3 regions of the Photobacterium sp. GSS17 genome follow, and region 2 is predicted to be linked to each of the others. Evidence: predicted binding sites of a transcription regulator. Region 2 holds the regulator's gene; each other region holds the start of a gene.
The links. The regulator PurR, encoded in region 2, represses purine synthesis genes. The targets are predictions, from matches to a motif close to TNANGNAAACGTTTNCNTNA.

Region 1: the regulator PurR is predicted to act here: its motif matches at 4,207-4,226, upstream of glyA (serine hydroxymethyltransferase).
Region 3: the regulator PurR is predicted to act here: its motif matches at 5,789-5,808, upstream of pyrD (quinone-dependent dihydroorotate dehydrogenase).

The regions. Positions count from the first base shown of each region.
Region 1 is NZ_CP117517.1:813,879-822,105, forward strand. It holds gene purL (phosphoribosylformylglycinamidine synthase) at 1-1,122, shown strand, start outside; gene PGW97_RS03630 (HAD family hydrolase) at 1,272-1,949, shown strand; gene PGW97_RS03635 (hypothetical protein) at 2,116-2,520, shown strand; gene glnB (nitrogen regulatory protein P-II) at 2,638-2,976, shown strand; gene PGW97_RS03645 (YitT family protein) at 3,287-3,913, opposite strand; gene glyA (serine hydroxymethyltransferase) at 4,359-5,609, shown strand; gene PGW97_RS03655 (hypothetical protein) at 5,600-5,818, opposite strand; gene nrdR (transcriptional regulator NrdR) at 5,882-6,331, shown strand; gene ribD (bifunctional diaminohydroxyphosphoribosylaminopyrimidine deaminase/5-amino-6-(5-phosphoribosylamino)uracil reductase RibD) at 6,386-7,531, shown strand; gene PGW97_RS03670 (riboflavin synthase) at 7,547-8,203, shown strand.
Region 2 is NZ_CP117517.1:1,429,952-1,438,178, reverse strand. It holds gene PGW97_RS06360 (MotA/TolQ/ExbB proton channel family protein) at 1-177, shown strand, start outside; gene PGW97_RS06355 (ExbD/TolR family protein) at 174-593, shown strand; gene PGW97_RS06350 (heme/hemin ABC transporter substrate-binding protein) at 625-1,560, shown strand; gene PGW97_RS06345 (FecCD family ABC transporter permease) at 1,607-2,644, shown strand; gene PGW97_RS06340 (heme ABC transporter ATP-binding protein) at 2,641-3,579, shown strand; gene purR (HTH-type transcriptional repressor PurR) at 4,105-5,112, shown strand; cyclic di-GMP riboswitch class I at 5,316-5,422, shown strand; gene PGW97_RS06330 (TfoX/Sxy family DNA transformation protein) at 5,546-6,136, shown strand; gene PGW97_RS06325 (hypothetical protein) at 6,336-6,740, shown strand; gene PGW97_RS06320 (carboxymuconolactone decarboxylase family protein) at 6,879-7,499, shown strand; gene PGW97_RS06315 (FAD-dependent oxidoreductase) at 7,532-8,227, shown strand, end outside.
Region 3 is NZ_CP117517.1:1,821,201-1,829,427, reverse strand. It holds gene rlmKL (bifunctional 23S rRNA (guanine(2069)-N(7))-methyltransferase RlmK/23S rRNA (guanine(2445)-N(2))-methyltransferase RlmL) at 1-2,128, opposite strand, end outside; gene PGW97_RS08185 (cell division protein ZapC) at 3,833-4,378, opposite strand; gene pyrD (quinone-dependent dihydroorotate dehydrogenase) at 4,618-5,631, opposite strand; gene PGW97_RS08175 (NAD-glutamate dehydrogenase) at 5,910-8,227, opposite strand, start outside.

The sequences.
Region 1 (8,227 bases), 620 kb from region 2:
GAAGAACTGGGCGCTGTGATTCAGGTACGCACTGATGACCTGGACGAGGTACAGTCGGTACTGGCCGCTCACGGTCTGGAAGCATGTAGCCACGTTATTGGTACGGTGGTTGACGAGGACGTACTGCGAATCTGGAACGGCAATGACCGTGTACTGGAGCAAAGCCGCACTGAACTGCGTACTATCTGGGCAGAAACAACGTACCAGATGCAGGCGCTGCGCGATAACCCGGCGGGTGCTCTGCAGGAGTTTGACGCGAAGAAGGACGTGAACGATCCGGGCTTGAATGTTGCCCTGTCGTTTGACATCAATGAAGATGTGGCGGCCCCTTACATTGCCACTGGCGCTAAGCCGCAAATGGCGATTCTGCGTGAGCAGGGCGTGAACTCTCACGTTGAGATGGCTGCTGCCTTTGACCGTGCCGGTTTTGAAGCAAAAGATGTACACATGAGTGACATCCTGGCTGGCCGTGTTGCCCTGAACGACTTCCACGGCCTGGTTGCCTGTGGCGGCTTCTCTTACGGTGACGTACTGGGTGCCGGTGAAGGCTGGGCGAAGTCAGTCCTGTTCAACAATCTGGCTCGCGACCAGTTCGAGCGCTTCTTCCACCGTAACGACACGTTTGCACTGGGTGTGTGTAACGGCTGTCAGATGATGTCGAATCTGCGCGACCTGATTCCGGGTGCTGACCTGTGGCCGCGTTTTGTCCGTAACGAATCTGAGCGTTTCGAAGCCCGCTTCAGCCTAGTGGAAGTGCAGCAGAGCGACTCCCTGTTCTTTAACGGAATGGCAGGCTCACGTATGCCGATTGCCGTTTCTCACGGTGAAGGTCGTGTTGAAGTACGCAATGCTGAGCACCTGGCGGCGATTGAGCAGTCTGGTACTGTTGCACTGCGCTACCTGGACAACTACGGCAATGTGACCCAGAACTACCCGGCGAACCCGAACGGTTCTCCGAACGGTATTACCGGTCTGACGACGCAGGATGGCCGTGTAACTATCATGATGCCGCACCCTGAGCGTGTCTTCCGCACCGTGGCGAACTCATGGCATCCGGATGACTGGAGCGAGAACAGCCCGTGGATGCGTATGTTCCGCAACGCACGCGTGAACCTGGGATAATCCCCGGTATCTGTCGGTAAAAGAACGTCTTGTGAACAAAAACCGCCCTAAATGGGCGGTTTTTTTATTTCTGACACGAATTTTTCTCGCCGAATCGGCAAGATTTTGATTATGCTGGAAATAAGCGTTGAATATACCGCGGAGGCGATGTGATATTTTTCGATCTCGATAATACACTGCTTGATCATGATGGCGCTGAGCAACAGGCCATCCGGGTTTTTGCCGCGCGTTATTCATCGCAGATTCAGACTTGTTCTGATGGAATAGAACAAGACTGGCGTCGAATCACCGATCAGCAGCGTGCGCGCTGGCGTTCGGGTGAGTTGAGTTTCGAGCAGTTACGACGGGCACGAATCAGTGCTTTGTTCCGGATGCCACTGAGCGATGAACAGGCTGAAAAGCTGAGCGTGGAGTACTACCGGTTGTACCGCCAGCACTGGATGTTGTTTCCAGACGTGCTGCCGGCTCTAAACATCCTGCAGCAGTTGTCGCCTTTAGCCATTATCACGAACGGTTTTGCGTTTCATCAGGAAACCAAACTACGCGAAACCGGGATCCGGGATTATTTCCGGTTCATGGTGATTTCGGAAGAAGTGGGAGTGGCGAAACCGGATCGGCGGATTTTTCAGCACGCCCTGCGACGGGCCAGCGAACCGGCATCGGCCTGTTGGTACATCGGCAACCATCCGAAGCTGGATGCCCAGGCAGCCAGTGATGTGGGAATGAAAGCTGTTTGGTTGAACCGTAACCGGGCAGAAAATCGGGTATCGACCCGGGTTGTCAGAAGCCTGGAAGGGTTTGCGGATCTGGTGCGAATGCATGGCTGACTGCCGTTGTTTGAATGCGGTCAGCGCCAATTTGGCAGGTTAGGGCAAAGAGAGAAACATTGTTCAAATAACTGTTGTGCTGTTGACATTACCCGCATAAACTATGCGATTATTTTTTATCCCGATCACAGCCAGCTCCACACGCTTTCAAGGAAGAGAGAGAATAATGGACGACACACGCAATGGGTTTCTCCTTGCGGCCAAAGGGCTGGCTGCACTGGTGGTGATCTGCCTGATCCGCTATGCGGATACCTTCGCGGCAATTTTCAGTTTCAAGCAAATCGGGATCGTGCCCAGCGTGATTGCTACATTGGTACTGATTTCCGGTCTGACCGCGATTGCCGGGCTGTGCCGCGGCAATCGCTGGGGATTCATCCCGCTTTATTTCTTCATCCCTGCTGTCACCATGTTTTTCGGCTATAGCCTGATCCCGTATCTGCCCCAGCTGTTTCAGCCGGAGTTCCGGCAGCCGGTGATCGTGTTTCTCAACAGTCTGGTACTGATTTTTGCGGTACTGCTGTTGCTGAAAATGATGGACGACGATGTGGTGCTCCCCACAGAAAAATACTGAACCGCCTGTCAACAGGGGCGAACCTATTTGCTATACTGCGGGCAATATTAATCAGGCAGTTGGCGGCGTTTACGCCTGAGCCGTCACCGACCTCTGCTCAAGCAAAGGATGATGAACATGAAAAAAATTGAAGCCATCATTAAGCCGTTCAAGCTTGATGATGTTCGTGAAGCGCTGGCTGATGTCGGCATTACCGGTATGACCGTGTCAGAAGTGAAAGGATTTGGGCGTCAAAAAGGCCATACCGAGCTGTATCGCGGCGCGGAATACATGGTGGATTTTCTTCCGAAAGTGAAGCTGGAAATCGTGGTAGCCGATGATGTTGCTGACCAGTGCGTCGACACGATCATTGAAACGGCCCAGACGGGAAAAATCGGTGACGGTAAGATTTTCATCTTTGATGTCGAGCGTGTGGTGCGTATCCGTACCGGCGAAGAGGATGAAGAGGCGATCTGATCCCGCTTATTCAACCGTGCTATGAATGAAAGAACGCGCCCGGAGCGCGTTTTTTTATACCTGCAAGAAAAAGGTGCCCCGGTCGATATTTTTGTTTACCCAATAGCCTTGTCCAGCCAAAAGCTTTGTCCGCTTGACGTTATACAAGCAGAGAATAGGGCAGTGCAGGGCCGTAGAGGTACAGGCAAAGCCATGCGCTGAATCTTTATCGGTTATCAAAATAAAAAAGGCTTGCGCGTTCGCAAGCCTTTTCTGTTCTTCGCTTTTAGCCAGTTGTCACCGGGTGACAGCGCTTGGTATCTGCTGGCGTTTACGCGTTCGCGCGGTTTTTTTGTGCCTGATTACCGCTGTAACGCCCCGGTTTATGGTTCATCGCCAGAACCAGATTCAGCATAAAGGCACCGATCACTGAGTACATCAGAACCGTTGGGCTGACCAGGAAGAAAGAAGCCGTCAGAATCGCAAAGTCGATGCCCATCTGTAGCTTGCCGGCAGACCAGCCCATTTTTTCCTGCAGGTAAAGTACCAGCACATTAAACCCACCCAGGCTGGTTTTATGGCGGAACAGGATCAGCATCCCCAGGCCCATCAGCAGACCCCCGATAACCGCGCAGTACAGCGGGTCAAGACGACTGATTTCTACCACCTGATAGAGGTTGTCGGTCATCACCGATACCAGACCACCGGCGACCACGCTGGAGATGGCAAAGCTTTTCCCCATACGGAACCAGGCCATCAGGTAGAACGGCATATTCATCATAAAGTACAGCTGGCCGAAAGTGAGATCGACAAAGTGACTCAGCAGCAGTGCCAGACCCGTGGTACCGCCGGTGAGCAGGTTAGCCTGCTGCAAAAAGAAAACGCCCTGAGAGACAATAAAGGTGCCGGTGAGAATGGCAATGATATTTTCTTTCAGTGAATGGGTATAACCGCTCAAGACAACACTCCTTTTCGTTGATGGCGCTCATCATAATCCTCCTTTAGTAAAAAGATGAGCCTCATCACGAAAACGCTTCAATGGCGTATGTATTAAATTATTTACAAATTTGTACAAATAAAATTTCACTATTTTCTTGTGTAATCAAATTTATGGTCTACCTGTTGTTTGGGCAGGGATTGATCAAGTTGAAAATAATTCATCCCCGACGAGAAATAAATACTAATAAAAAGTCGCTTTAGGGCTACCTGATTGAGATCAATTTCTGTAAAATACGGCGTTATCTACTGGCATGACGAAAACGTTTGCGTCCGCGTGGCGCCTAGCTTTGCGATTTTCCAGTTTTGTGCCAAAAATGTATGTTTACCACCGCTTTGTCCGGGGCGCGAAAAACTGCCGCAACTTAGACAAAATGGTATGAAACAATCTGAGTCAGGAGAGACAGATGCTAAAGCGCGACATGAATATTGCCGATTACGACGCTGAACTATTTGCAGCCATTCAGGAAGAAACTGCGCGTCAGGAAGAGCACATTGAGTTAATTGCTTCTGAAAACTACACCAGTCCACGTGTGATGGAAGCACAGGGCTCTCAACTAACCAACAAGTATGCGGAAGGATATCCGGGTAAGCGTTACTATGGTGGCTGTGAGTATGTCGACAAAGCTGAGCAACTGGCTATCGATCGTGCGTGCCAACTGTTTGGCGCTGAGTACGCGAACGTTCAGCCGCACTCAGGTTCACAGGCAAACAACGCTGTTTACATGGCACTGCTGAATGCTGGCGATACCGTTCTGGGTATGAGCCTGGCACACGGTGGTCACCTGACTCACGGTTCTCCGGTTAACTTCTCTGGTAAGCTGTACAACATCATTCCTTACGGTATCGATGCTGACGGTCAGATTGACTACGCCGAAGTGGAAGCGCTGGCACTTGAGCACAAGCCGAAGATGATCATCGGTGGTTTCTCTGCCTACTCACAGATTGTTGACTGGAAACGCATGCGTGAAATCGCTGACAAAGTGGGCGCGTACTTCTTTGTTGATATGGCGCACGTTGCTGGTCTGATTGCTGCGGGTGTTTACCCGAACCCGGTACCACATGCCCACGTGGTAACAACGACTACGCACAAAACACTGGCGGGCCCACGTGGTGGTCTGATCCTGTCAAATGCTGGCGAAGAGTTGTACAAGAAACTGAACTCAGCTGTTTTCCCTGGCGGTCAGGGTGGTCCTCTGATGCACGTGATTGCCGCGAAAGCCGTGGCTTTCAAAGAAGCAATGGAGCCTGAGTTCAAAGACTACCAAGCGCGTGTTGTGGAAAACGCAAAAGCAATGGTTGGTGAGTTCCTGGAGCGCGGTTACAAGATCGTTTCCGGCGGTACTGAAAACCACCTGTTCCTGGTTGACCTGATTGACAAAGGTATCACAGGTAAAGAAGCGGATGCCGCACTGGGCGCTGCAAACATCACTGTGAACAAAAACAGCGTACCGAATGATCCACGCAGCCCGTTCGTTACATCAGGTATCCGTGTTGGTACCCCAGCGATCACTCGCCGTGGCTTCACCGTTGAAGATGCCAAGCAGCTGGCTGGCTGGATGTGTGACGTGATGGACAACATCGACAATCCTGAAGTGATTGAAGCGACGAAAGCGAAGGTGCTGGAAATCTGTAAGCGCCTGCCAGTTTACGCATAATCACTCGTTATCGCGTTCTGATGTTTTTGAGGGCTTGCTGCGGCAAGCCCTTTTGTTATTCTGCTTTCTGCTTTCTGCTTTCTGCTTTCTGCTTTCTGCTTTCTGCTTTCTGCTTTCTGCTTTCTGCTTTCTGCTTTCTGCTTTCTGCTTTCTGCTTTCTGCTTTTGTCGATCATACGGAAATTGCTGCCTTTCCGGCATAAAATTCATCCGAGTACTCTCTACATAGCGCTGAAATGGGGTACACTGAGATACCGAAAATAAGGAGGCAAGATGCATTGTCCTTTTTGTGGTGCGAATGACACCAAAGTGATCGATTCTCGCCTGGTGGCAGATGGTCACCAGGTACGCCGTCGCCGTCAGTGCCTGGCGTGCAACGAGCGTTATACGACATTCGAAACAGCCGAGCTGGTGATGCCTCGGGTGATCAAAACCAATGGCAGCCGCGACCCGTTTAACGAAGATAAGTTACGCGGTGGAATTCAGCGTGCGCTGGAAAAGCGCCCGGTCAGCACCGACGATATCGAGCGGGCGATCAACACCATCAAGTCACGGTTGCGGGCTACCGGCGAGCGTGAAGTGCCGTCAGAAATGATCGGTAATCTGGTGATGGAATCGCTCAAAGAGCTGGATAAAGTCGCTTATATTCGCTTTGCCTCTGTTTACCGCAGTTTCGAAGATATTCGTGAGTTTGGTGAAGAGATCGCCAAACTGGAAAAGTAAGTCCTCCAGCCGGGCCGTAACGGGTCCGGCCAGTCTGAGAAGAATCGTAGTCAAATGTTCTCACCTAATGACCATGCCATGATGCATCGTGCCATCACTCTGGCACAACGCGGTCAGTACACGACAGCTCCAAACCCCAATGTGGGGTGTGTAATTGCTCACGGCGAAGAAATTGTCGGCGAGGGATTCCACTACCGTGCCGGTCAACCCCATGCTGAAGTCTTTGCCCTGCGTGCGGCCGGTGAGCGAGCAAAAGGCGCGACCGCCTACGTAACGCTGGAACCCTGTTCCCATTACGGCCGTACTCCGCCGTGTGCTGAAGCGTTGGTGAACGCAGGGGTCAGCCGGGTGGTATGCGCCATGGTGGATCCGAACCCCAAAGTTGCCGGTCGCGGTATCAAGATGTTGCAGGAGGCGGGCATTGACGTTGCGGTTGGGCTGCTGGCGCAAGATGCTGAGGCGCTGAATCCCGGGTTCATCAAGCGAATGAAAACCGGCCGCCCGTTTGTCCAACTGAAACTGGCAGCCAGCCTGGATGGTCGTACTGCGCTGGCAAATGGTGAAAGCAAGTGGATTACCGGTCCGGCCGCAAGAGCCGATGTGCAGCGTTATCGCGCTAAAGCCGGTGCAATTCTCTCAACCAGTGCGACTGTGCTGGCAGACAATCCTTCCCTGAACGTGCGCTGGGCCTCACTGAACCCCAGTGTGCAGCAGCAGTACCCTGAACACGAACTCCGTCAGCCGAAACGCGTCATTATCGACAGCCGCAACCGGGTAACACCGTTGCATCAGCTGATTGGGTTGCCGGGCGAAACGCTGCTGATTAGGACTCAGGCGGACACCCAGACATGGCCAGAGTCTGTGCAGCAGGTGCTGGTGCCGGCCACAGCGGTACAAGCTTCAATAGCACACCCTTTGGGACAGATTGATCTGAGCGCACTGATGGACACACTGGCTGGTCATGATATTAACCATATCTGGGTGGAAGCCGGTGCCGGATTGGCCGGTGCGCTGCTCGCTGCCGGGCTGGTCGATGAACTGATTTTGTACCAGGCACCTAAACTGATGGGAAGTGACAGTCGCGGGCTGGTGGATCTCCGCGGTCTGACGGCGATGGCTCAGGTGCCGGAGCTGATCATCAGCGATGTTCGCATGGTTGGCCCGGATATCCGTATCACGGCACGTCCCACACACAATTAATCAAAAAGGTTTTTCATGTTTACTGGCATTATCGAAGCGGTCGGTACCCTTACCGCGCTGACACCGAAAGGCAAAGACATTTCTGTAACCGTGGAGTCCGGCAAGCTCGATCTATCCGATGTAAAATTGGGGGACAGTATTGCCACGAATGGCGTGTGCCTGACCGTGGTTGCCCTAACCGGGTCCGGTTATGTAGCCGATCTGTCACTGGAGACCCTGCAACGGACAGCGTTTGCTTCCTACAAGCCGGGCCAGAAAGTGAATTTGGAAAAAGCCATGTTGCCGACCACCCGTTTCGGGGGGCATATGGTCTCGGGCCATGTCGACCATGTGGCGGAGATTGTCGAGCGGACACAAACCGGTCGTGCCATTGAGTTCTGGGTGAAGGTGCCGTCGCATCTGGCGAAATACATCGCTGAGAAAGGCTCGGTGGCCGTCGACGGAATCAGCCTGACCGTTAACGCCGTGCGTGGCGACGAATTCAAACTGACCATCGTGCCGCATACTGCGCTTGAAACCACGATGGAAAGCTTCAAGCCGGGTCGCAAAGTGAATCTGGAAGTGGATGTGATTGCCCGATACCTGGAGCGCCTGATGCTGGGAGAGAAAGCCGCAGCTCAGTCGTCACAGGTTTCGATGGATCTACTGGCACGTAGCGGATTTCTGAGATAACCGCCAAGGCGGTTCAGCAAGCAG
Region 2 (8,227 bases):
GCCGGTCTTCTGATTGCGCTACCGGCCATTACCGGGTCGCAACTACTGGGCCTTTGGGCAGATAAAATCACCGCCAAGCTCGAACACAGCCTGAACCATTGCAACTTATGGCTTGAAGGGCTCACCCTTGAGGGTGCAACCCGCCAACGTACGGCCACTCCGGCGGAACAGTCATGATCCGTACTCATCAAGGCATTAATACGGACGACGATCTGAAGCCTGATCTTACCCCGCTGCTCGACATTATTTTTATCGTCATGGTCTTTCTGCTGCTGACGGCCAGTGTGAAGTTGCAATCACTGGAAGTCGATTTACCGCAAACCGACACCCGGACACTGCAAACCACACAGGCCGATCCGATCACGATCAACCTGATGTCTCAGTCACCTTACTGGGCCTTGCAGGGAGCAGCTGTGGAGGACTGGGAAACCTTTAAAACTAAGCTGGTTGAGGCTGTCAAAGCCGCACCGGAAAAGCCAGTAGTCATAGGAGCCGATAAAACAGGATCGGTCGAAAACATGCTCAAACTGCTGGCCTTTTTACAGCAAAACAACATCAAAGCCACGCAGCTATTGATGGAAGAAGAAAAGTAATATCAGACGAAGTAATGGAAGAGGAAGAATTATGAAACATCTAGTCATCGCCAGCGCATTACTCATGACGACGGCCACAAGCTTTGCCGCTGAACGTATTATCAGTGCCGGCTCTGCCATTACTGAACTGGTCTACGCATTGGGCGCGCAGGACCAGTTGGTTGGCGTAGATCAAACCAGTAAGTTCATCGTTGCCAGCCAAGCTCTTGAAAACTCGGATGCCATAGAGCAAAACGTCAAAAGCCAATACGTCAATAACCAATATGTCAAAAACCAAGACGTAAACAATACCGCCATTCCCGTGCTCGGTTATCACCGTCAGCTCGCGGCGGAGAGCCTGCTTTCTCTCAACCCGACCCGTATTCTGGGTTCAAGTGAAATGGGACCGCAAACCACGCTGACCCTGCTGCGTCAAGCCGGTGTGGCAGTAGATGTTCTCAACTCAGGTGAAACCGTCGAAGATCTGCTTGTGCGTATTGAGCAGGTGGGTCGCCTTACTCAGCACGAATCTACCGCACAAGCCCTGCAAAAAGAGGTAAAAGACAAGGTAGCAGCCATTAAAGCCAACCAGGCCAATACAGAAACGCCGAAAAAGGTTTTATTTCTGATGATTCACGAGGGACGACCAACCAATGTCGCCGGTCGCCATACCCCGGCAGACAGTGTCATCCAACTGGCTGGCGCTATTAACCCGGCAGCCGACAGCATTGAGTCATATAAACCGATTTCACAGGAATCGATTGTCGAGATGCAGCCGGACATTATTCTGATCAGCGAACGTACTTACAGCCAGCTTGGCAGTGTGGAAGCCTTGCTGCAAAAAATGCCTATGCTGGCAGCCACGCCTGCAGGACAGAATCAAGCCGTTGTGACCATTGATGGTACAGCATTGATTGGCGGACTCGGGATACAAAGCCTGAATGAAGCAGAACGCCTCAACCGCGAATTTTATCCTCAGTCATTCTGAGTCACCCTCAACCTACCCTGAGTCATTTTCCCGAGTAGTACACAACATGCAGTTACAACGACTCCCAACCCGCGTGGTCTTTCCGGCTGGTCTGGCTTTGCTGACAATGACGCTGATCGTCTCAATGACGGTCGGCCCAATGGCAATCAGCGTCAAGGACAGCCTCCATGCGCTTCTGCCGTGGCAGACCGAACTGCCGACTCATATCAGTATGGTCATTCAGCAAATTCGCCTGCCCCGAACCCTGATGGGAATTGCCGTCGGTGCCATTCTGGCGCTGTGTGGTGCTGTGATGCAGGGGTTGTTCCGCAACCCGCTGGCTGACCCGGGCATCATTGGGGTATCCGGCGGAGCAAGCCTGGGGGCCGCAGTCGGAATCGTGCTTTTTGCCCCGCTTGCCGCCCTTTCCCCCTACCTGCTCACACTGGGCACAGTGCCCGTGCTCGCTTTTCTGGGCGGCACTGCCACAACGTACCTGGTATACACTTTGGGAACCGATAAAAATGGCACATCCGTCACCGTCATGTTACTGGCTGGGGTTGCTATTGGCGCGCTGTCCGGCGCAGCACTGGGCCTGATGAACTACTATGCCGATGATCAGGCACTGCGAGATCTGTCATTGTGGACATTAGGCTCACTGGCTGGCGCAACCTGGCCCAGCATCGCTCTGGCCTATATGACGCTGGCGCTGCTGATTGTTCTTTTTGATCGCCATGCCAACGCCCTGAATGCCTTTTTGCTGGGAGAAGCAGAAGCTCGTCACCTGGGTGTTAACGTCCAGCACCTGAAACGCAGCCTGATTCTGCTTTGTGCCGCTGGCGTCGGAGTGGCCGTTTCCCTGACCGGGGTGATCGGTTTTGTTGGCCTGATTGTTCCCCATATTTGTCGAATGCTGATCGGGCCGAACCACAAAACCCTGCTTCCGCTGTCCGCTTTGCTTGGCGCTTTACTGCTCCTGATTGCTGACATGCTGGCGCGCGTTGTCGCGGCACCGTCAGAGCTTCCTGTTGGCATCATCACCGCGTTAATTGGCGCGCCATTTTTCATCACACTGTTAGTTAAGCAAAAGGGCAAACTGTCATGAGTGACAATCCAACAACCGTGAACGCTTCGTCCTTTGCACGCCAGCCAGCAGATTCGGCCAACCGCTCGTCTTTGGTAACAAAGCCAATTGTGGTAACAGAGCCCGTAGCAGTCAGCGTCACGGGTTTGAACCTCAGTCTGGGCGACAAAGTGATTCTGGACGACTTCTCGATCGACATTCGCTCAGGCGAGCTGACTGCACTGTTAGGCCCCAACGGCGCAGGGAAAAGTACCCTGCTGAAAGTTCTGTGTGGTGAACGGAGCGTGCCAGGGGAAATCTGCTATTTCGGCCGCAACCGACAAAACTGGCCACCCCATCAGCTGGCTCAGCATCTCGGCATCCTGCCGCAGCACAGCAGTCTGACATTTGCCTTCACGGCTGAAGAAGTGGTGGCTCTGGGGGCTTTGCCTCTCAATATCTCGCAGGCCCGTACCCGAAAAATTGCCAGTGAAAAAATGGCGCAGGTAGACGTGACTGCCCTGTCTTCACGTCTGTACCCGACCTTATCCGGCGGAGAAAAACAGCGGGTTCATTTTGCCCGCGTGCTGACACAATTAAGTCAGGCGGGCGAACAGTGCGTTCTGATGCTTGATGAACCGACCTCAGCGTTAGATCTGGCGCATCAGCACAACACGTTACGCGTCGCCAGAGACATGGCTCGGGCCGGCGCGGCGGTCATCGTCGTCATCCATGATCTGAACCTTGCTGCTCAGTACGCTGACCGGTTAGTTATCATGAACAACGGCAAAATCCAGGCAGATGGTAGCCCGCAGCATGCGTTAAGCGAATCGCTCATTGAAACCGTATATGGCTGGCCGGTATGCATCAGCCACCACCCGGTCGACGGCTACCCTGTCGTGTTACCGGCCGGTGAAAACGCAGACAGAAAAAAGGCAGAAAACAGAGCCGCTATTACTATCAATCAAACCTCGTGAAGCAGAGTGATAACGCCGCTTCAAGTGAAAAGACCACGGTTTTATAAGAGCGGAAACATCGTTGATTGAGCGAAATTAGTACCGGTTGTCGCGCAGCAAGCACAACCGGTATTTTTATTCCATGCAAACTGATTTATTGCAGGATATTAAATTTGTTTCAAATCAAGTTATTACCATAACAATAAATTGCAGCGTAGAGCCTTGTTACAAGCAAAATATTGATAACTGTCAATTAATATCCATGACTTTGGCCAGAAACATTGCACTATTGGCCACACTCAGTAAAATGTGATCGCAAGCGATTAAACAATGCAAATGATCCATGCAACGCGTTTTATTAGCGCGGGTACGATTTTTTGTTATCAGAGATGAAGCCGCCCGTTCGAGATGCGGCCTTTTGGCGTTTCTGGTAATTCCACCTAACAGAATAGTGAATGGCATCCCTGACATCGCAACTCATCACTGTCCTCTTAGGTAATGCATTCAATTTAAAGGTCTGCGGACCCATTCACTAGAAGAATAACTATGGCAACGATTAAAGATGTTGCACGTATGGCTGGTGTTTCAACCACCACCGTTTCACACGTGATCAACAAAACACGCTTCGTGGCTGAAGCAACACAGAAGAAAGTTCTCGCGGCGGTTGAAGAGCTGAACTACGCACCAAGTGCCGTAGCACGAAGCCTGAAGTGCAATACAACCCGCACCATCGGCATGCTGGTAACCAAATCGACCAACCCGTTTTTCGCTGAAGTTGTCCACGGCGTTGAAGAATATTGCTACGGTGAAGGCTATACGCTGATTCTGTGTAACACCGAAGGTAACCTGGAAAAGCAAAGAGATTACCTGCGTATGCTGGCCGAAAAACGGGTAGATGGCCTGCTGGTGATGTGTTCGGATCTTGACGAGCAACTATTGGAACTGCTGGAGCGCCAGAAAGATCTGCCGATGGTGATCATGGACTGGGGTCCGGAAAGCCCGCACACCGATAAAATTCAGGACAATGCTGAACTTGGCGGCTACGTGGCAACCAAATTCTTTATTGAGCACGGTCATAAGGAAATTGGCTGTCTGACTGGCCACGCAGAAAAAGCGGCCTGTCGCGAACGCCTGAAAGGTTTCCGCAAGGCAATGACAGAAGCCGGACTAGACATCAATGAAGACTGGATTCTGGAAGGTGACTTCGAATGTGAATCTGCGGTAAAAGCGGCCAACACATTTATGGCAATGGAAAAGCGTCCAACCGCGATTTTCTGCTTCAATGACATCATGGCGATGGGCATGATCAGTACATTTGAGCAAGCCGGTATCCGTGTACCTGACGATATGTCGATCATTGGCTACGATAACATCGACCTGGCACCGTATTTTTCACCGCCACTGACCACGATCCACCAGCCTAAACGCCGTTTGGGTAAGAGTGCGGTTGAGATTCTGATGGATCGCGTGAAGAACAAAGAACACGAGCATCAGGTTTTTGAAATGATACCAGAACTGGTCGTTCGCAAATCAGTGCGTAACCTGAACAGCTGATATGCATAACTTGATGACAAATGTATGACAAACCGGAGATTTTTATCTCCGGTTTTTTTGTACCACTTTTGACTTAAACAGTAATAAATTCACAACATTAGAAGTATATCACTATAAAAATTGTGAGATATTACTGGGAGCAATATCACACTTTAAAAGTTGGGAGCAAGTTCAAAATAATCTTCTGAGATATGCTTTAGGTGTCACGAACAAGGCAAACCTATCGAAAGGTAGGGACGCAAAGCTTCCGGCCTAAGAGTAGGCAGTTTTATTTTTAAAGCAGTCAACTTATGGTAGCGGGGTTGCCGATGGATATAGCAGATAACATCAGGAAATAATTTCACTTTTCCCTGACAGTTCGTTTTACAACTCTGCTATTCTTGAATCCTCGCTCGTTGTTAGGTGACCTAGTAACAATTCACCGAGAAGACGCATGGACAAACCAGTACTCAAAGATTCATTACGCCTTTTTAATAATTTCGATAACGTCAAATCACGCTCAATGTTTGGCGGCTTTGGCATATTTTCTGGCGAAACAATGTTTGCACTCGTGGTAAATGACAAACTGCATTTACGGGCGAATGCCGACAATGAAAAGGAATATAAATCCGCAGGAATGAAACCTTATGTATATAAGAAACGTGGCTTTCCTGTTGTAACCAAACATTATGCCATTCCTGAAGAGTGGTGGGACGATACTGATAAAATTCTGGCTCAGGCGAAATTGTCTTTATCTGCCGCTAAAGCAGATAAAGAAATAAAAAATAACACCTCTCCCAATCGAATCAAAGATTTACCCAATCTTCGCCTGGCGAATGAGAGGATGTTGAAAAAAGCCGGAATAACCACAGTGGATGAGCTGTACGAAGCCGGTGCCCTGAATGCGTATAAAGCGCTACAGAGCACTCATGAAGGCGAAGTAAGTATCGACTTACTGTGGGCTTTGGAAGGAGCAATCAGTGGCAAGCACTGGTCTGTTATCCCGAAAGAGCGGCGCTCAGAACTTCTTGCGAAATTAAGTTAATCGCAACCTAACACATATAAAAGAGATCTTCGGATCTCTTTTTTATTCCCAACATATTTTTGGCTCTGCAATGACAGAATAATGTCATTCCCTGTCAAACATTGAATTAACTCACAAAGCTGCTTATTAATTCGGCAACACACTTTTATTCAATGAGGGCAATTGTAGAATTAGCCGGATGTAAAACACCGGAGGTTATATGAACTATTCCCAACCTTTCCCAGGACAAAATGAACAGATGTTCAAGGATAAGTTTGGCAAATGGCCACGCCTGATGCGAGCGGTGGTTCTTATTAGCCTGCTTCCGCCTGTGGTTGTCTATTTATTGGTCAGCCAACAAGTGGCTTCACCGGTGGCTATGCATGATGTGTTACTGTCGATTACCGTGTTAAACGTCACTTTATTCGTCTGGGGACTACTCCTCAAAATCCGCGCTAGAAAGTATTGGTATCGTAATTACCATATTGGTAAAACCATGTTGTTGTCTGTCGCCCCGATTATCGCTTGTGGCTATATTCTGATCACCGATGCACCAAGCAGTCGCAATCAGGTGGCTAACCAGCCGCAATCCATTCCTGTACGAATTTCCATCGATCAATCCTGATTTCTGCTATTTTCATTAGCGACTGAAATTTTTTACCTCTTTATCAGGTCTTTGTCTGATATTTACCGATAAAATGATCCATGATCTTTATATTGGACTCAGACAGTTACACGACACACCGACGAAAAAGAGGTTCCTGTGCGTATTTCGGCTAAAAAGCGTTACTCCGTTCTGATCAGACCCCTGCTCTGGCTCCAACAGCGGCACTTCGGCAAAGTGCTGAATCCTGCTTTACTGTGGGGTAGACGTCCGCCTTTATTTTGGCTGGTCGCCGGATTTTTTGGTTATCTGGATCGCCGTTCTTCTCCCCTCTCCCCGGTGATTCGCTCGCTGGTGTGTGTCCGGGTCTCCCAACTCAATGATTGTGCCTTCTGTGTCGATGCCAACGGCATGCGACTGGCAGAACGTTGCCAGTCTGTCGAGAAAATCAAAGCGCTGGCACATTGGCAACAAAGTGAGCATTTTGATGAATGTGAACATGCCGTTCTGACCTATGTGGAAGCCGTCACTGTCACCGGGCAACGAGTCACGGATTCCATGCTGGTTAGTCTTAAACAGTGGTTCGACGAAGATGCCTTAGTAGAGCTCACTGCCCTGATTGCCTTCCAGAACTTGTCGGCCAAGTTCAATACTGCGCTGGATGTACCAGAGCAAGGCTTCTGTTCGCTACCCATTCAGCCTTCGGCTTCAGAATCTGACACAACTCCGACCACAAACACCGTTCAGGCCGACAAGGATGCTAACAGGAAGCCGTTATGACGAATAAACCTGTGGTGGACAAAAAGCCCGCCATCAATAAAAAGAAAGTTATCACGATCCTGCTGGTCAGCCTGCTGTTTGTACTGTGGTACGCCCTCGATTTAGGGCAATACCTGACGCTTGAACATGCCAAGGCTCAGCAACAGGTTTTGCGGGATACCATCCTCGCCCAGCCACTGCTGTCCAGTGTGCTGTATTTTATGGTGTATGTGGTCGTGACCGCGCTTTCCCTACCGGGGGCCGTCATTATGACTTTGCTGGGGGCCGCCTTGTTTGGTTTCTGGTGGAGTCTGTTGCTGGTGTCGTTCGCTAGCACCATCGGCGCAACACTGGCATTTCTGTTCAGTCGCTATATTTTGCATGACTGGGTGCAGAGCCGTTTCAGTAAGCGACTGAGCGCCATCAATGCCGGAGTCAAAAAAGATGGGGCTTTCTATCTGTTTACACTGCGTTTGATTCCTATTTTTCCGTTTTTCCTGGTTAATCTGCTGATGGGGCTGACCCCTATCACGACCCGAAAATTTTATGTTGTGAGCCAGTTGGGCATGCTGGCGGGAACGGTTGTTTACCTGAATGCAGGTACCCAATTAGGTCAGATTGAGAGCCTGAGCGGGATTATTTCCCTGCCGGTATTGGTGTCTCTGATGTTGCTCGGTGTCTTCCCATTTTCAGCCAAAGCAGTCATGCACATCATCAGTCGTCAACGACTTTACGCCGACTGGACGAAA
Region 3 (8,227 bases), 390 kb from region 2:
TGTGGGTAATGATCCAGCAGTTATGAATATGCTTATTACGACCGAAATCCAAAGGCAACGTTTTATCAGAAATGTTCTGCGCTTGTAACCCAAGTGCTTCAAGTTTCTCGAAATCCATTTTGAAATGGCGCTTATTGTTCGAGAAAACAATCTGACCATTCGGACGCAGCATACGTTTCAGGTTTTCCATTAACATGATGTGGTCACGTTGAACATCAAAACTTTGATTCATACGCTTTGAATTCGAGAACGTCGGCGGATCGATAAAGATCAAATCGAAACTACCGTCCGCTTCCTGCAGCCACTGCAGGCAATCTGCCTGGATGAACTGATGCTGACGACCTACTTTACCGTTCAGTTCCATATTCTCCTGCGCCCAGCGCAGGTAGGTGTTAGACATATCAACGGTTGTCGTCGATTTTGCCCCACCGCATGCGGCATGACAGGTCGCCGAACCTGTGTAAGCGAACAAGTTCAGGAAGTCTTTCCCTTGGGCCATTTCACCCAGTTTGCGACGGGTAATACGGTGATCAAGGAACAGGCCGGTATCCAGATAGTCAAACAGGTTAACTTTCAGTTTCACGCCGTATTCATCAACGACCATGTGACGCTCAGCACTCGACAGTTTCTGGTACTGGCTCTTGCCTTTCTGGCGTTCACGGACTTTGAGTACCACTTTGCTGGTATCAACACCGGTTACCTGAATTGCAGCACGCATAACATCCATCAGGCGGCGACGTGCCGTTTCTTCAGGGATAGATTTTGGCGCAGCGTATTCCTGAATAACCAGGTAATCCTGGTATTTGTCAATCGCAGCGTTGTAATCAGGCAGATCCGCGTCATACAGACGGTAGCAATCCAGCCCTTCTTTGTTTGCCCACTTAGACAACTTACCGATGTTCTTTTTCAGACGGTTGGCAAAATCCGGCGCAACCTGAGTTTCTTCAAGTGTCCCTTCTTGCTCGCCTTCTACGTGTTTCACGCCACCTGCCGAGATCAGGTACGTTTTCAGCACACAGTCCAGCGCACCATTTCGCAGCTTGAATTGCTTATCAGCACGCATACGCAGGCAGCTAAGCAACTCGTTTGATGACGAGTAAATCGCAGCCGTTGAACCCGCAAATGCCAGTTTCAGGCGATTACCAAACAAGGTGTAAAGGGAAATCAGCTCAGGTGTTGTACCCAAACGCTCACCGTATGGCGGGTTACACAGGATGACACCTTCTGCAAACCCTTCAGGACAAGTCAGTTGAGTCGCATCTTCCTGCTTAAATTGGATCAGTTCAGAAACACCAGCACGACCGGCATTATCACGCGCAATGCTCAGCACACGCTGATCTTTTTCACGACCAAAGAACAGTGGTTCAACGTTCGCAGGACCACGGCGAGCTTTTACTTTCGCTTCAGCATGAATTTCCATCCAGGCTTCTTTATCGAAATCGCTGATGAACTCAAAGCCCCACTGTTTACGCTTAAGACCTGGGGCAATGTCTGCTGCGATCATCGCCGCTTCAATCAGCAAAGTACCGGAACCACACATAGGATCCAGCAAAGGCTTGCCAAGAACCCAGCCAGATTTCAGAACCAGTGCTGCGGCATGGGTTTCGCGAAGAGGCGCTTTACCGGCATCAGTACGATAGCCGCGCTGGTGCAAACCGCTACCGGCCATGTCCAGACCCAAAATGCCGTTTTCGCCTGACAGACGCATATGAATACGAAGCTCAGGACGGACGCGGTCAATACTCGGACGAGGAAGATCAGCCTTAGTGAACTTATCCACAATGGCATCTTTTACTTTCATTGCGCCATACTGGCTGTTACGAATTTCGCGGTTAGTACCGTTGAAATCGACAATGATTCGAGTATTGAAGTGGAAGTAAGACGGCCAGTTGATAGCCGTCGCGCCAAGGTACAGATCCATATCATCACGAACAGTGAATTCACCCAGTACCTGAATGATTCGTGAAGCCAGTCGTGTCCATAGACAGCAGCGATATGCTGTACCCTGTTCCGCCTTAAAACGCACGCCGGCGTGGACAACTTTAATTTGTTGAGCACCAAGTTGCTCGAGTTCTTGGGCCAGAAGATTCTCAAGGCCACGGGAAGTGATTGCTAGATATTGATTCATGAGGTTCATTTCGCACTTATGTTGCGGTGAATTATAACTGAAAACCCTCTAAATACCTTGCACCAAAGGGATCTCCCGACCCATTTAGTTAAAAAAACAGCAATTATTTCACTCAAATTACGCTGCCCTGATTCAGCATACAGATTCAAAGGTAATGTCAAGGGCAATTCAAGCTAAAAGATTCACTCTGAATTGATGTCAAAGAAAAAGCAAAACAGTCCAAATGAGCACTCAATAGTATACAACCCCACCCATCTAAATTGTTCACATCAGGAAACAACGAGCAATCATCACAACCGTTTCCATTTAGAAACGGTCAGGGAAACCGTAGCAAAACAACGCCCACCAATCCCTCCATAATCGTCCACCCCTAGAAACAAACAATTAAAACCACTAATTATCAATGATTTGAAATCATAAAACAACAAGATGACTACGCACTTCCTGTCTGAGATGATTCATGCTTTCCCCAATTAATGAGTTTGCACTGACTATCACCAAAGGCGAATTAAAACAAAACACTCGTTAGTTTCCCGACTGGAAATAGTTCCGGTTTGTAACGGATATCTCTCATACATAACTTGTAATTTAATTACACGAACAAGGAAATTGAGGAAATAAAACAAATCACCATGTAGATTCAGGTGCAAAATATTGGTGTTTTTTTGCCCTCAGAAGACAAAAAGAGGCAGAAAAAACATTAAAAAAAGATAACTTTTTTAGACCCAGCTCACTAATTTTGAACATATTTTGCACAAGCAAATGGGCATTCCCTTACCTTCACGTCTGCTCAGGCAGACAGTTTTTGACGCGCAACGTCAAAAATACGCCACATGCTGACTCTGTTACTTGGTGATGCCCCGGTAATGAAATACTTCAGACCAGAGCATTGCCTTTATTTTTCCCTTAGATTCATCCTGCTTTTGCGGTGTAGAAAAGATCGCTCAAGAGCATACAATTTATCTGTCTACTAAGGCTGAGTAGGCCAACTATGTGTTGTAAACACACCCACTTCAGATATATGTGAACAAAGCGACGAAAAAGTATTTGGTAGACTTGCTGACACTCATTGGGGCTAATGTGCTTAGGGATCCACTTGAACGACGCATTAACATACCGACAGAACGCGTCCATACATGAGTATAAAAACCTAACGGCTCTATTTTCGACTTCCCTACCCTTTCTCATTAATATACAAACAGTTATGACCGCCACATGGTAAGTAACCACTCGTCTCTTTTTTGTTCAGTACATGGGGGATTTCGTTAGAAATTGCACCTGATGGTTTGGTCCGTGCATTGAGAGTCGTTCAGAGGCCATGAGTGAAAGTCGTTTTAGTGAGAGATGTCGACCATGGGTAACGAGTCAATAGAGATAGACAGGCACTCTCTCTCCAGTTGGTACACAAGCGATAGCGATTGGCCCCTGGTAGAGATTGAACTCAGGTAGCAATTGGCCACAAAATGAAGGGAGACTAGAGTACGCAGCTGTGGTTTGGTTGCCTGTGGCTGCTTAAAGTTAATGGAGGTTAATGTTTCCAGGGTTAGTTTTTCGGGGCAATGGACAAGCTTACAACGCGCTATTTTCAGCGAGGAAGGAGATATAACACTGTTTCATGTGCAGTTATCAGGCAGAAATAAAGGGAACAATTGAGCTGGTACGCGCTGGCTGTGAATGCCATGGAGAAACATTTCAGAAGGTAAATCAGCCTACCAGTGCGAAGCTGACAGGCATTTCTACGTGCGCCTCGAATGCTTCCATACGGTCATTCATCACTTTGATCGTATCGCAGAACTGCATTTGCTTCGCATTGTTCAGGTTAACGGCCTCCACTTCAGCCGACATACACAGGCTGGCGTTTCCGTTATTTTCAATCACCAGGAAGTTAGCCTGACCATCTTCCGTATACAACGTGACAACGTCACCTTCAGACGGGCAATGTGCGTTTTTAAGGTCTTTAAAAAACCAGCTTTTCGGCATCATTGGTTTATGAAAGCGGTTTGCAGCCACTGCATTCAGAGCAATTTCAACTTTGCGCGGTGCTGGCAGATCGAGAGCTGAAACGCCCTCAAGGTAGGTTTGGTAGGTACTGGCGTCGTCAACAGTAAATACAGAACGGGTAAATGCACAAGGCACCAGATTTTTGGTTGGAATAGAGACGCGAAAAATCATCTCCTCCCCTAGATCCAGCATCAGAGCGTCATGTTTTTGGTCGTAGTACCACATCCATGAATTGTTAGGTTTCAACATGTTCTCGCTCCAAAATCCGTTCGTTATACTGCTTTATCCAACGTTCGAAACAAAACTTTAGAACAATTTTACTGTGGTCAGGCCAAATAAAAAGAGGAAATAAACAGGGCTAAGTCGATGAAAAAAGGTGTAAGTTTGACAATTGCCCCTGACTTGAGTGTCTGTCATATACCTTAAACAAAAAAAAGTGCCTGCCGATGAACATCGACAGGCACGATATACATTTTTTCTCGAACCGCTTACTTCAGGTTAGAGACAATGTCCTTAACCAGTTTTGGTCCGTGGTAAATAAAGCCGGAGTAAACCTGCACCAGACTTGCGCCAGCCATCATTTTTTCTCGGGCGGCAATAGCAGAATCGATACCACCCACCCCAATGATAGGTAATGCGCCATCCAGTTCTTGTGCCAACAAACGAATCACTTCGGTGCTGCGGTTTTGAAGCGGACGACCACTCAGGCCACCCGCTTCATCGCAATGAGGCATCCCTTCAATCAGCGAACGATCCAGAGTCGTGTTCGTCGCGATGACACCATCAATTTCATTTTTGATCAGTGACTGGGCAATCTGGGCAATTTCGTGATCTTCAAGATCCGGCGCGATCTTCAATGTCAGCGGTACATACTTGCCATATTTCTCACACAGCTCTTTCTGCTTCTCTTTTAGCTGTGCCAGCAGCTCATCAAGCATTTCACCGTATTGCAAGCTTCGCAGGCCCGGTGTGTTAGGAGATGAAATATTGACTGTGATATAGCCAGCATATTCATATACCTTCTCCATACAGATCAGGTAGTCCTCAGCCCCTTTCTCAATCGGTGTATCTTTGTTTTTACCGATATTGATCCCGATGACACCGTCATACTTGGCCTTTTTGACGTTCTCAATCAGGTTATCAACGCCCAGGTTATTAAAACCGAAGCGGTTAATAATGCCTTCGGCAGGAATGACACGAAACAAACGAGGCTTATCATTACCAGGCTGAGGGCGTGGTGTGACTGTACCGACTTCGACGAATCCAAAACCCATCGCGCCAAATGCATCAATACATTCGCCGTTTTTATCAAGGCCAGCAGCCAGACCAACAGGGTTTTTGAATTTGATACCCATCACTTCGACAGGATGATCAGGGACGTGTTGACGATAGAAGAGATCGAGAGGTGTACCGGTGAAGCGAGAAAAGTTCTGAATAGCAAGATCATGCGCCTTTTCAGCGTCTAGCTTAAAAATAGCGGATCGTGCGAGGCGGTAAATCATTGTACCTCCTAGTAAAAGCCCCGTATAAACGGGAGAACATTATTCCTACTTTGTGCTGCCAATTCAACGATTATTTTATAGTTTAACGATAAAAATACTCGCTACCCTATAAATTGACTGGCTAATGCAAATAATTAACAGTTTGTTTTTTAACAGAAATAGCAAACGATTAACTTACATGTTAACCAGAGATAAAAAAGGCCACCTCACAGATGTGGGTGGCCTGAAAATCAAACAATTTGAGCAGTTGCTATGGTTTATTCACCAATTTTGCAGAATTACATTGCCGGACGGCAGTGCAGATTCAGCAGCATCAGTTCACGCAGTGCAACAGAGAACTTGGCAAATTCATGAGTTGTACCTACCTTGAACTCAGTCAGCACGGTATTCCAGCGACGAATCGCCTTCTTGTGTTCCTTCATCCAGCTCTCAATCAGGCCTTCTGCGTCACCCCCTACTAAACCACTGCTGATAACAGCAGAAGTCAGCTGACGCTGTTGCCAATCCAGATCTTCGCGGAATGAAGCACGCGCCAGTGCCTGCCAGTGGTTTTCTACAGGCTGATTGTGAACCTGTTTCAGGAACCAGTGCAGTGACAATTCAGCACCCAGGACAAAGTACACTCGAGAGATAAGGTCGATATCTTTATCCATCTCACTGGTAATTTGTGCAATATCCATTGCTGAGTACAGGCTGCTCAGGCGCGCAATATTATGCGCCAGTTCTGCCGGTACACCCTGTTTGATCATCGATTCAGCCTGATCGTTGTGCTCTTTCACTTCTTCAGTGACAAGGTAACGTTCCAGATTTTCACGCAGTTTGCTTACTACCGGCTGGTAGAATGCAATTTGCTCTTCGATGCTTAGCTTACGGTCGCGGTTACGCAGAATCCAGCGTGTCGCACGACGCAACATACGACGGCAACGGTACATAATGTCATACTGCACATCGGCCGGTATTACGTTATCCAGCTCACGAACCTGCTCGAAGTACTGAGCAAAGTCGAAAATGGCACGGCCAACTGAGTAGGCAGATGAAATTTCGGCCACTGTTGCACCGGTTTCTTCCTGCAGACGAGTAACAAAGTTACAACCCATCTCATTCGACATCTGGTTTGCCAGAGACGTCGCAATCAGCTCTTTACGCAGTGGATGCTGATCCATTTGCGTGCGGAATCTTTCTTGCAGCTCTTTCGGGAAGTAAGCCGGCAGCAAACGCGCGTGGTACGGATCATTTGCAATTTCATCCGTTGCCATTTCTTCTTTCAGAACCATCTTGCCGTAGGCAACCAGTACTGCCAGTTCAGGGCGGGTCAGACCCATACCTGATTTTTCACGCTCAGCCAGTGCATCGTCATCCGGGATATTTTCCAGAGCGCGATCCAGCTTCCCTGCTTTTTCCATGTGATGGATAAAGCGGATTTGCTCTTTGAGCAGTTGGACTTCCTGATGCTGTGTCACGGAGATTGACTCGCTCTGACAGTATGCATCATCAAGAACGATTTCAGACACTTCGTCTTCCATACGTTCCAGCAGTTCATTACGCTGCTTGTAAGTCAGATCTCCGCCGGCAACCAGTGTGTTCAGCAGGATCTTAATGTTCACTTCGTTGTCTGAACAGTCAACACCGCCTACGTTGTCGATAAAGTCGGTATTAACACGACCACCGTTCTTCGCGAACTCGACACGGCCCAGCTGAGTCATACCCAGGTTACCGCCCTCGCCCACAATCTTCGCACGTAGCTCACTACCGTTAATGCGCAGACCATCGTTTGCACGGTCGCCCACATCAGTATGCGTCTCAGCCTGAGATTTCACGTAAGTACCGATACCACCGTTCCACAGCAGATCCACTTCCATTGTCAGGATCAAACGGATCAGCTCATTTGGCGGCATGGTTTGCTTACGGGTGCCCAGCAGTTTCTGAATTTGTGGCGTCAGCTTGATCGCTTTACTGCGACGAGAGAAGACACCGCCCCCTTCAGAAATCAGCTCTGGGTTATAATCTTCCCAGCTTGAGCGAGGTAGATTGAACAGACGGTTGCGCTCTTCCCAGCTGGTTGCAGCATCCGGATTAGGATCCAGGAAGATATGCATGTGGTTAAAGGCAGCGACCAGGCGCGTATGCTTAGACAGCAGCATGCCGTTACCGAATACATCACCAGCCATGTCACCGATACCGGCACATGTAAAGTCTGTATTCTGGCAGTCAATACCGATTTCACGGAAGTGACGCTTGACTGATTCCCAGCCGCCTTTCGCGGTGATACCCATGGCTTTGTGGTCATAACCATTAGAGCCACCGGATGCAAATGCATCACCCAGCCAGAAGTTGTAGTCTTCCGACACTGAGTTAGCCAGGTCAGAGAACGTCGCAGTCCCTTTATCGGCTGCAACAACCAGATACGGGTCGTCTTCATCATGACGAACAACGTTCGCTGGTGGAATTAGATCGCCGTCAACAATGTTATCAGTCACATCCAGCAGCGCACGGATGAAACGTTTGTAACAGCGTTGACCTTCAGCCCAGATCTCTTCACGAGTTGACAGCTGAGGCTGACGTTTACAGATGAAGCCACCTTTTGCACCTACCGGTA